One region of the Novacetimonas sp. GS1 genome, then DNA from elsewhere that is predicted to be linked to it. Evidence: riboswitches for the same ligand, from Rfam matches in the RefSeq annotation. Region 1 holds a riboswitch; the other holds the start of a gene.
The links. Region 1 has a riboswitch for cobalamin ahead of FYB92_RS10605 (carbohydrate porin). Riboswitches for the same ligand answer to the same signal wherever they lie in the genome.

Region 2: linked by a shared signal. The riboswitch ahead of FYB92_RS04195 (CbtA family protein) and the one ahead of FYB92_RS10605 (carbohydrate porin) in region 1 are both predicted to bind cobalamin.

Annotation. Positions count from the first base shown of each region.
Region 1 covers NZ_VSZP01000001.1:2,390,036-2,395,853, forward strand. Annotated here, with positions in the region: gene FYB92_RS10600 (TonB-dependent receptor domain-containing protein) at 1-1,806, opposite strand, end outside; cobalamin riboswitch at 1,927-2,146, opposite strand; gene FYB92_RS10605 (carbohydrate porin) at 2,386-4,005, opposite strand; cobalamin riboswitch at 4,163-4,392, opposite strand; gene FYB92_RS10610 (acyltransferase) at 5,102-5,818, shown strand, end outside.
Region 2 covers NZ_VSZP01000001.1:930,016-935,833, reverse strand. Annotated here, with positions in the region: gene FYB92_RS04200 (extracellular solute-binding protein) at 1-842, shown strand, start outside; gene FYB92_RS04195 (CbtA family protein) at 1,206-1,940, opposite strand; adenosylcobalamin (AdoCbl) riboswitch at 1,986-2,162, opposite strand; gene FYB92_RS04190 (peroxiredoxin) at 2,919-3,509, opposite strand; gene FYB92_RS04185 (lytic transglycosylase domain-containing protein) at 3,552-4,670, opposite strand; gene FYB92_RS04180 (CorA family divalent cation transporter) at 4,888-5,818, opposite strand, start outside.

The DNA of each region.
Region 1 (5,818 bases):
GAACTTGTGCTGGGGACGGCGCTGAAGCTCGGCGCCGTCCGTTGCATCGCGGGCATGTGTCCAAGTATAGCTCAGATTGAATTCCAGGGTATTCAATGCCTTCCAGTTCAGGAAAGCTTCCACACCATACATCCGGGCCTTGGCAACATTGGCATAGGAATAGGTATAATTATACGATGAATCCACTGATACGGAAGACTGGATCAGGTTCCGGACCCTGTTGTCGTACCATGTTGCCCCAAAATTCAGATGATCGTGCAGCAATTTCTGCTCCACCCCCGCATCATAACCGATCAACTGCTCGGCTTTCAGGTTCTGATTGCCTTTTTCCGAATATCCGGCGCCCACCTGATTGGCAAATAGCTGATATAGCGATGGGCCATGAAAACCCGAACCGGCGCTGGCCTTGATAATGGTGCCGGTTCCCGGCACATGGATCGCAGGGGCAACACGCCACGTCACATGGTTGCCATAACGTGAGTTGGCATCATAACGAATATTGGCCGCACCATACAGAATATGGTTCCAATTCCCCTGATACTGTCCATAACCCGCGGTCGTATCCATGCTGGCGGATGTATTATATCCGCTGTCCCACATGCTGGCGGCGGTATGGCTGGTATTGAACGTATCGTGGAAATGTTCCGCCCCGATCAAGAACTGTCCATATTTTTTTAAATTGAATGTTCCGTGCCAATCCACTTTCAACCGGCTGGAACGGTAATAATCAGGATCGGGATTTATGGGGCTACCATCACTGGTGCCTGCCTCTGTCCAGCGGTTGCGATTGGTCATGTATCCAAGGCCAAGTACCTGATCGAACATGCCATGAAAGGAAACCAGATGCGCCGTTCCTCGCAAGATGGCCTCATTCTGGCTGTTCTGTTCCCGCACACCCCTGTCCCCATAAGCGTTCTCGCTTTGCAGGTCATATAATGAATAGGAATGGTTATTATTCTGTATAAGGCGTGCAGTCAGGCCAAGGTCAAAATTATGGGTAATGTCATATCCCAGCCGGATATTGGCCCCCCGGTTGTCATTGCGGTTGCCCTCGTGTCGCTGTTGTCGGTCGGCGCCGTAATACCGTTCAATATAGGCAGGGATATTGTTGAACCCATCCATACGGTAATGGGAAAGTTCAACATTGTAATGAAAACGCCCCTTGCTGCCGCGCGCGCCAAAAGTCTGGTTGAAAGTACCGTATCCGCCCCCTTCGACACGGACGAATGGTCTGAATCGTCCTTCCCCCTGCGCCGTGGTGATGTCGATCACGCCCGCCATGGCATCCGCACCGTAAAGGCCGCTTTGCGGACCACGCAGGATTTCGATGCGCCCCATACCATCAGTCACGAACTGCCCCGCATCAAACGCGCCTGATGCCGAACTGCCATCATTGATATCCATGCCATCAAGACGGACCTTGACCTCATTCGCATTATTGCCCCGCATGAAAATAGAGGACGCCCCCCCAGGGCCACCCGTCTGTACCACATTCAGGCCCGGCTGGCGCGTCAGGATATCCGTCAGGCTGCGTCGCTGCTGTGTCTGGATCTGTTTTTCGGTGATGATGGTCATGCTGGTGCCGATATCATCAACGGCAGTCGGCCGCCGCGCGGCACTGACACTGATAAGTTCTGGAATCCCGTCCCCTCCGGGTGAAATGACAACCCGGGATTTCTTATCCTGCACGACATAACCGGTTGCTGGCGGTTTTACCTGCCCGCCCAGATCATCAGCATACGCGATGCCGCCCCGTATTGTAACGAACATGGTCGAGGCAATCAGAAGATTACGAAAAAATATCATAGAATCCAGGTCTCGCGGTCACATCATCGTTGCCACGAGAGCGTGCTGCCACCCCAGGTTTCGATCCGTGCGAAACCCCGTAACACCACACCGCCAGGACGCCCCGCCCAACAGTTCCCGGTCGCAACCACTAAGGACGGCAGGTCTCCTGGCTTGCGGCTTGGCATCATGCATAACCTTCCCGAAAACCGTGGTTTTCAGTGGCCCGGACCGTTACATCCGGTAATGCAAAGACATACCGCTTACAGTTGCGGGGACAGCCGAAGCATTGGATGGTAATTCCGCACTTCGTTCCCTTTTAATCCCTCCGGCAGAAGGAACCGTCGCACCTGTTCTGATCTGATGAACAATGCTTGTCAAGCAGGATTCAATTTTGTGATACCCTGTCACGATCATTATCATTTTGGATTATATTTCCCGGCATTCAGGATATCCCCTGAACACGACGCAGTCGCACGACATGGCAAGAAACATCCTGTCGTGACATGGACTTAAAAAAGACCATGCCGCTTGAGGCATGCCACGCACCTGATTCTTAATTTCCTATAATCTTCATATATAAGCATCTATCATCATAAATCAGAATGTAATGCTGCCATGCAGGCCGAAAATGGCCTCGTTACCAACATGACGGTTATAGGAGACACCATAATCACGCACCCCGCCCGAAGGATGCCATACATATTGAAAATCCGGCTGCATAACCAGCCAGGGAGTTACCTGCGCCTGATAGGTCAGTTCGAGATGATTTTCATTCCCTTGCACCGGGCTGTAAGTACCAGTCTGTGCCACATTGCGGTCGAACTGACGCTCCCCCGAACTGGCGCGGCCAATCCCCCAGCCCAGCCCGAGTGTGTCATTGGCACGGCCACGGAATGGGGCCTTCAGGTTGAAGCCTGCATCCATTGCAAAGCTGATCAGGTTACGATCGCCACCATTGCCCGTGGCACGCACAAACACCCCGACCGACCGGGCCGAGGTCAGTGACGGACGCCAGATCATCTGGTCAATGATGCCGTAGACCATCCAGTCCCCGCGGTCCCAGCGCGGAATCCCGGTGCTGTCATCAGCGCCACCAAGAGGCTTGCCCATGTTGTTATAGCGATAATCGGGGAATTTTGCGGTATCATAATACCCACCCAACTTGTACACACCCGGCAAGCCCGGATCCTTGGTTACATTCGACATATCAGCCGGCTGTGGGTTCAGTGCGTATTGCAATTCAGTAATCAGCAGGGCGCCTGTGCCCATGTTGAACTGTGTCCCGCTGCCATCATTAGTGACCTGATTTGTCGGATCCGCGCCGTTACCGCCATTCTGTATGGCAAAGGAATTGGTACGGTTACCTGGCGGATTATCATCGGCAGCCGCGAACATGAAGGTGAACTTCTCGCTTGGCCGGTAACGGACGCGAACGGCAGGCGAGGATAGTGGCCATGACGGACCACCGCCATACAGGTTGACCGAAGGCGCCATCGGCCAGCCAAAGTTTGAATTCAGGTAAAGAGATGCATAATCACTGATCAGGAATTCAGTATCAAGATCCTGCTGACCGATCTTTACATCCAGTTTCCCATTCAAAAAGGATTGCTGGTACCATAATTCAAACAGGCGGGTGGAGCGATCAGCCTCGAAGCCACTGATGGGATTGAAATTGGCAAGATGATCCTGCGAGATTGAACGCCCGCGTGTCTGCAACGCACTGACATTGAACAATCCGCCCTTCAGGCCAAACAGCTTTTCAGTATCAATGCTTAACGTCGGCATGGTCACACCGTCATAGGCCGGACCGGTGCCCGAACCTGATGCACCATCATTGGACGACGGCGTGCCGCCTGTGCCATTGCCCCAGACTTCATCAACCTCCTGAATATCAAAAGTGACACCATGCCTGTACAACCATGATCGTGCCCCCCACATATCGCCCAGCAGATTGCCGCTGGTGTCGAGCCTGTCATCCCCGGCAGCCTTTTCCTGCGCATCAGCCTGCGCGCGTTGTGAATCACGCACGGTCGCGGGGTCAATCTGTTCCACCAATGGTGTGGAATTGCCCAGCCGGGCGCGGTCTTCCTCAATCTGGGTCTGGGGGGCCTGAGCATAGGCATGTGAATATGCGGCAACGCTGCTTGCCAGAGTGCAATTGACAAAAAATGCACGGACCCTGCGCCGCGAAACGCAGGGGGAGCGGAAATAGATCATGAAAAGGAGCCTGTCAGGTGGCAGTGTTGGTAAAAAAAGCAACAATTCCAGATGCCGCCAGCCCCCGACCGGGAAACCGACCTGCACATCGCCATGACACGGCATTACAGAAGAAAATACATGAGACCTTGACCCGCCTCCGGCTCAGCCCGCCCGGCGACAATCTGAACTCAACGGCAGGTCTCCTGACTTACGGGTCATCACGTCACATCCGCCTTCCCAACCGAAGTCAGTGGCTGCCACCAGATGGTAGCATGGTTGTAACATTCGCCGCCTACAGTTGCGGGGACAGTTGCTGACTGAACCCCCGGGGCGACTTCCCCAGCCGGAGTTGCACAGCATTCCCTTTTCACCCGTTCGCACGGGACCGTTGACTTGATAACCCGCTTTATAAAATTCTCTACCTTCAAAAAGCAAGGCTGCATATGCATTTCTTTTATGTCCCTTGCATACAGCCCACAAAACATATGACAAACCACCAAAACGTTGCCCTTGTAAAAAACATGGTGACAGGCATGCAGGTAAACCGCTTCGATGACCATGGTGATGATGATCCCCACGGACACAGCCTGCGGTACGGAGCCTTTGTCCCAAGACACCTTTTCATGCCATGGGCTTCAGTAACACTGATGCTCTGCCCCCCCCCTGCCGCTCAAACTCGCGCCCGTGGAATATCCGGCGGCACATAGCGTCAACACCATACGCGTCAGACCTTCTGACATAATCCGGATGGGCGCAGGAAATGCACTCAAGCACCCAACAAACAGATCGCTGATCAATGCATCATTTTGGATGACATCACTTGAAAAAATACTCAAAACCCAAATTAATTCACTGAAAATATTTATAAAATTATCCTTATTGCACTTCGTTAGCAGACGGACACTGCCAGACACTCCCCTGCTCTTTCCCATTCATCATTGCCATGGCTATTCGATCCCGCGCAGGTTGTATCGACGCCTGGCGGGCTCTGGCCCTACGATCAGCATGGCGGATGCGATCACGCGGGGGTAAGCTGTAATAAGCTTGAATTTCGTTAAAAAATCGAAATATATTGCCGCCTTATGACCTGACGATAAAATGTCAAAGGACTCTCATGTCTCAATCCGATGCCGAGGCGATAACAGAAGTCGAACACCGCAAGCATTTTGTTGCTCTCGACGGCCTTCGCGGTTTGGCAGCCATTTCCGTCGTCATCTTCCACTTTATGGAAATGGCTATCCTGGACTATACAAAGAATTTTATTGGACATGGCTTCCTGGCTGTTGATTTTTTCTTCTGCCTGTCAGGATTTGTCATGGGCTACGCTTATGATGACAGGATACGAACTCTTGGTTTCATACGTTTTGTTCGCCATCGCCTGATCCGGCTTCATCCCATGGTTGTGTTCGGTGCGATTCTTGGCCTTCTGGCTTTTCTGTTTGATCCTTTCATGCCGGTGCCTGCTTCTTATGGTGTCGGGCGCATCGCCATGCTTTTTTTAACAACACTTCTGGTTGTGCCCTATCCCACGATGGTAGAACGCACGCACAATCTCTTTGGCCTCAATGCACCAGAATGGTCTTTGTTCTGGGAATATATCGCCAGTATCGTATATGCGCTTGTTTTGTGGCGTGTCGCCCGGCCTGCACTTGGCGTTCTTCTCTGCATCGCAGCTCTGTGGCTGGGCATTTGTGGCTATCGTGATGGATGGATTTATAACGGATGGGATACAAATGGCTTCTGGACTGGTGCCGCGCGTGTCAGCTTTTCATTCCTGGCAGGTCTTTTCATTTATCGTTACCACCTCATATGGAAAAATAACCTACATTTC
Region 2 (5,818 bases), 1.5 Mb from region 1:
CCCTTGCCTTCGATCAGGCGAAGGTATCGGCACAGGCATTGTCCGATATCAACGAAATCTGGAAGCCAGAGTATCAGGGCCGCATCGCGATCTATGATTCCTACCTGCCTGTGATCTCCTACGTCGCGCTGGCGCTGGGGAAGGACCCCGCGCAGCTTGGCGCGGAAGACATCCCCGCATTGCAGGCAAAGCTTGTCGCCCTCAGGGCGAATGCCGCCATCGTGGGCGACATGGCCACGACACAGCAGGCGCTGGCCGATGGGCAGGTGGATATCGTCGTGGGGGGCGGCGCATGGACCACGGCAGGCATCGGCCATGACGGCGCGGTGCAGAAGGGACAGCCCGCCGCCGCTGCCGTACAGGGCGCCAACAGCGATGGCGATGATGCCGATGCCCCGCCCCTGCCGCCCGGCGCGCATCCCCCCGCGCAGGCAGACGCCGCGCCTGTTCCTGCCGCGGCCGCGGCTTCTATCCCTGCGCAGCAGGCGGCGACGCCGGTGCTGTCGGCGCACCCGACCCTGACCTATCTCATTCCCCGGCAGGGCGCGTTGCGATGGCAGCAGGCGGTGGCGGTGCTTTCATCCTCCCAACGCAAGGACATGGCGCTGCGGTTTGCAAAATACCTGCGCACGCCGCAGGCACAGGCGCACCTTGCCACCTCCTCATGTTACTGGGGGATGCCGGCGGACATGCGCACGCCGCTCGACCCCGCGATCAAAAATGCCCTGCATTGGGAAGACCAGCCGGCACAGATCGCGGCGACACGCATGCTGCCGCAGCTGTCACCCGACATGCGCCACAGGTTGCAGGCCCTGTGGACCAGCGTGATGCAGGCCCCGTAAGACCAGACGCACGGATCATGGCAGGTGGATCATGGTGGACAGATCATGACGGACAGATCATGACGGGCGGCAGATCCCCTCCCCCACGATGATCGTCCGCAGCCCTCAGGCAGGATGGCCCTGATACCCTATATAGAGGCTGTTCAAAAAGTCAGTCTTGATAACATACTGAAATTATAAAAGTTTTTGGTGAAGCTTTTTCCAAAAAGCTTCAGAAGACGCCGCCTTACTTCGATCGAAAGGCGGCACCCAAAAACTTTTCTTTTTCATCAATGAGTTGTTTTCAAACGCTCTCGTAAAAAAGGCGTCGCATTTTCCAAAAATGCGACGCCAGCAACATCCCCGGCAACCTGTCCGGTCGCCTCAGCCGCGCACGACCCCATGGTGGCCGTGCAGTTCGGGCATACGGTCCACCAGCAGGCCGAACACAAGGCCCAGCGCCCCCCACAACACGACCTGCATGCCAAGGGCGGCCTCGCGGAAATGCCACAGCAGGGCGGCGGGGAAATCTGCCGGGACCTCGTTGATCGTGGGCAGCGCCAGTTGCAGCACCGTCACCAGCACGACAAACAGCGCACAGCCACACAGCCATGCGGACCATGCCCCCAGACGCGCCAGCAGCGCCCGTCCCGCCAGCACCGACAGGATCATCGCACAGAGCGAGAAGACGACCATTTCAAAATAGGTCGCGGTGCGTTGCCCGATTGTTTCGGGGTTCCCCACGGCGGGCGGGTTGGCGGGATATTTCAGGTCGGGCACCAGCACGACCGCCACGAACCCCGCCACCGCCAGCAACAGCGCCAGCATCCGTGGCGATACCTGTCCCACACGGCCAAACGCCACCGCAAACGCCAGCGCGAATACCCCCCCATACGCCGCGCCATACATGACGGACGCCGTCAGCAACCCGATGGAGGACTGCACCTTGCGGCTGACCAGTTCTTCTTCTGGCGGTTCACCTTCGGCCGCATCATGCGCGGCCTCGAACGCGATGGCGCGATCGACCTGGGGTTCGCCGACAATCCGCGCGAAGCCAAAGGCGAGGAACGCCGCGAGAATCCCCGCAAGCATACCGCGCAGCAGGACACGCCCGGCCATCAGGCCCGCACCGGCAAAGGGAAAAGGAAGGGAATATGCATATTCATGACTCCTGCGGGGAAATCGCGTCCCCGATGGATGGAAGAAAGGATATCATGCAAAGTATCTGGCTTGGCAGGGTGCGCGCATCGACATGATGCCATGCATGCCCGCATTACAGTGGCGCGACCGCACCGGATTTTCACCGGCTTCCTTTGCATGAAAGGCCCGTTTTCATCGCAGGGCGCACCGCACAAGTCAATGCGGGGCAAAGCCGCCCCGTCGCGCCCTGCACAGCGCATCCCCAACGGAACATCCCCAACAGGGCATCCCAAAGCCTGCATTCAGGACAGCGCATTCGGAACAATGCATCTTGGGCAACGCATTCTGGGCAACACATCCCGAACAGCCATCCGGGATGACCCGCCGATCAGGTGACAGGCAGGCGCGTGAACAGGCGCACCCTCCGCGCCCGCACATCACGCCATGCCGCGTTTACGGAAAAAACGCCGCAGGATTCTTAGAAGCTGTTTGAAAAGTCATTCTTGATAACATACTGAAATTATAAAAGTTTTTTGTGAAGCTTTTTCCAAAAAGCTTCAGAAGACGCCGCCTTATTTCGATCAAAAGGCGGCACCCAAAAACTTTTCTTTTTCATCAATGCTTTGTTTTCAAACACTCTTCTATTCATGAATCTACTGGAACTGTTTGAAAACATCCCCTTGATAATGGAAGGGGAAATTCCAGACGTTACTTTAACATTTTGAAAATACGACGATTTTCAGGACATCTCGGAAAATCTTTACCAAGAACTTTCAGGATCCCAGTGGTATATGGGGACAGATTTTACAAACAGCCTGCTCGGGAATGATCGAAATGTCCGGGCGCTGCCTGTTTGTAAAAAGGCAGCGCCTTTACACGGGGCCGTAAAAAACTTCAAAAAAACCATTGCCGTTTCAATCGGTTGCTGGTCCTGACGTTTCAAACGATCTCCTGTATTCAGGGGGCCGGGGCATGTCCCGCGCGCCATGCCCTGATCGCCTCGAGTGTGCGACGGACATGTTCGTCAGGCGAAAGCGCGCTGTAGGTAAAGATGATCTTGCCATCGGGGGCGATGACATAGGACGTGCGGCTGGCGTAATGGACCACCGGCATGCGTGAATCATACAGCCGCGCAATCGACCCCGACGGGTCGGATGCGACGGGGAAACGGCCATGGCATTCGCTGACGGAAAAACGGTCCAGCGTCTTGAGATCATCCATCGACACGCCGATCACGCTGGCGCCAAGTGCGTGGTAACTGTCCATCGCATCCGCGAATTCATGTGCCTCTATGGTGCAGCCACGCGTAAAGGCGGCGGGGTAGAAATATACCACCACCGGCCCGTTACGCAGCGCATCGGCCAGATGAAAGCTGAACTCCTTGCCTGCCTGCGCGGCGGGGGCGACGAACATCGGCGCATTGCTGCCCGCGGGCAGGGCGGCGCGCGCGGTGGACCATGCGACAATCCCGGCAAAGGACAAAACCCCCACCAGTGGCACGATAATACCCGTCCACGACCATCGCGGACGCCTGTAGAAATATTTCATTCACTTCATCCCGTCATGCATCGTGCGTCATGCGTCGTGCCCTCATGACCCGGAAATCGGTCCCATGACCTGACAGGCATGACTGCCCAGTTTCTGGCACGCCTGCAACGCGCTGGCATGCGACAGGCCCAGCAGGCGGGCGCGATAGACACGTCCCCGCCCCGCCGTGACCGAATCAACCTGTTCACGCGCGCCATGCAGCGCGGCGTTGGCGCGGGCATGCTGCAATGCCTGCAACGCCTGTCCGCGCGATCCATAGGCCCCGACCTGCACCGCCCAGTTGGCGGCATCCATGACGATGGTGGGATGCGCGCCCACCGCCGACATCGGCAACTGCCCTGCTCTGGCGCGCGCGCTCCATGCCGCACGGACGGCCGCACTTTCAGCCGACGGGGCCTCGGCCACCTGCAATGGCTGGTCCGCGCCGATCACCTGCCGCCCGCCACGCCCATGCCGGGTGCTACCCTGCGCGCGGGCCTGCGCGCGGGCCTGTGCCCTGGCCTCGATCATCAGGTCGGCCTGTGAACGGTTGACCGGCGACACACCGGCGATGCGCGGGCCGATAAAGGCCACATATTCGCGTGTTTCACGCGGCAGCGTATGGCTGCGGTCAAGGAAATCATCCAGACGCCCCGGCCCGCTGTTATAGGCCGCAAGGAACCCCGGCGAGCCATAGATGTCATACATCTGGCGCAGGTACGAAGTGCCGGCGATGATGTTGTCATGCGGTTCATAGGCATCCGGCCCAAGGTTGTAACGCCGGCGCATCTCGTCATAGGTGGGGGGCATGAGCTGCATCAGCCCCATTGCACCGGGCTGCGACGTCACGAACTGCCCATTATGGAAAAGCTGCCCGCCGGATTCACGCTGCATCACCGCACGTATCCACAGTTCGGGCACATCGAAACGCTGCGCCGCCTCGGTAATATACGGCCCCCACGGATCTTCTGGCGGACCGGGCGGGGTATAGTTCTGGCGCGCGCGGGCGCGATAGGCGTCGGCTTCCTGCATCATCTGCGCATCCGACATCGCGGCCTCGTGCGGTTTACCCGCGCAGGCCGCCAGCGCCACCAGCAGCGCCAGCGAAAGCCACCGCCCCGCCCGCGAACATGACCGCGAAAGGGGCCAGGCAGGAATTTCCGCCAGAAGCGAAGATGACATGGGCCGCTGTTATCCTGTTGCGATGGTCCGGCACGCCGGAAAGGGTCCACCATCGCGATGAAATGGCGGCGCCCCCTTGTACACCACCCCACAGGACCGATGCAACGCCGTCAGCCCTGCCCTGCGTGCCCCATGACCGGGGGGGGGGCGGTGCAAGCCCGCCCTGTGCAAACCGCCCTGTGCAAGCGGGACCCGGATGGGCCGCCCGGTACGCGCCCTATAGCAGCTTCATCAATTTGAGCAGCAGCCACGTAATGACCATGAACAGAAAGCAGATGCACCCTGCCTCCACCGTGCCGGCGCGCCCTTCGGCCAGGAACATGCCACCGGTATTCATGCCAAAGAAACCGGTCACGAACGTCGCGGGCAGCATCAGCGTCGTCACGATGGACACGGTATACAGCCGCCGGTTCGTCTCTTCCGCCTGCCCCGACGCCAGTTCATCCTGCAACGAGCGCGCACGGTCCTGAAGGGCGAGCAGGTCATCAAGGGCCGCGTGAATCTGGCGCTGCGAACGGTCACGCAGGTCGTCTTCCGCCCATTCGGGCAGTTCGAGGTCCTCGCTACGGAACATGCGGTCGACGGGGGACATGACACGACGCAGTTCGGTCGAACGTCGCCGCACCCGCCCGATCAGGCCGCTGATGCGCCCGAAATCCGTATGCTGGTCCAGCGTCAGCAGCAGGTCTTCCGCCCGGTCAAGGTGATCGTCAAGCAGCGCGATGTTACGCCGCACCGTATCCGCGAATTCCAGCAGCGTGCGGTCCACCACCTCCGCAGGGGAGGCAAACGGCTCGCCCCGCTGCATATAACGGTACACCAGCCCCAGCGCCGGCACCGGCTGGCGGCGGGTGGTGATCAGCAGCCCCGGCAGCACCGCAAACCGCCATGCCGACAGGTTTTTGTCATCTTCAGACATGCTGTCGTCAAAACCGGGCAGCGCGCCGTACACGATGTCGCCTTCCACCTCCAGCCGGGTGCCACGGTCGATATTGCCCAACGCCTCGCGCGCCTCTTCCGGCAGGCAGGGGATCTCCTGCACGCGGGCGCGCGTGGCGCTGTGGACGATATCGTAATGCAGCCATACCCACGCATCAGGCAGCGGGGGCGCACCCCCGGCCAGCGCATGCGCGACCTGTCCTGCATCC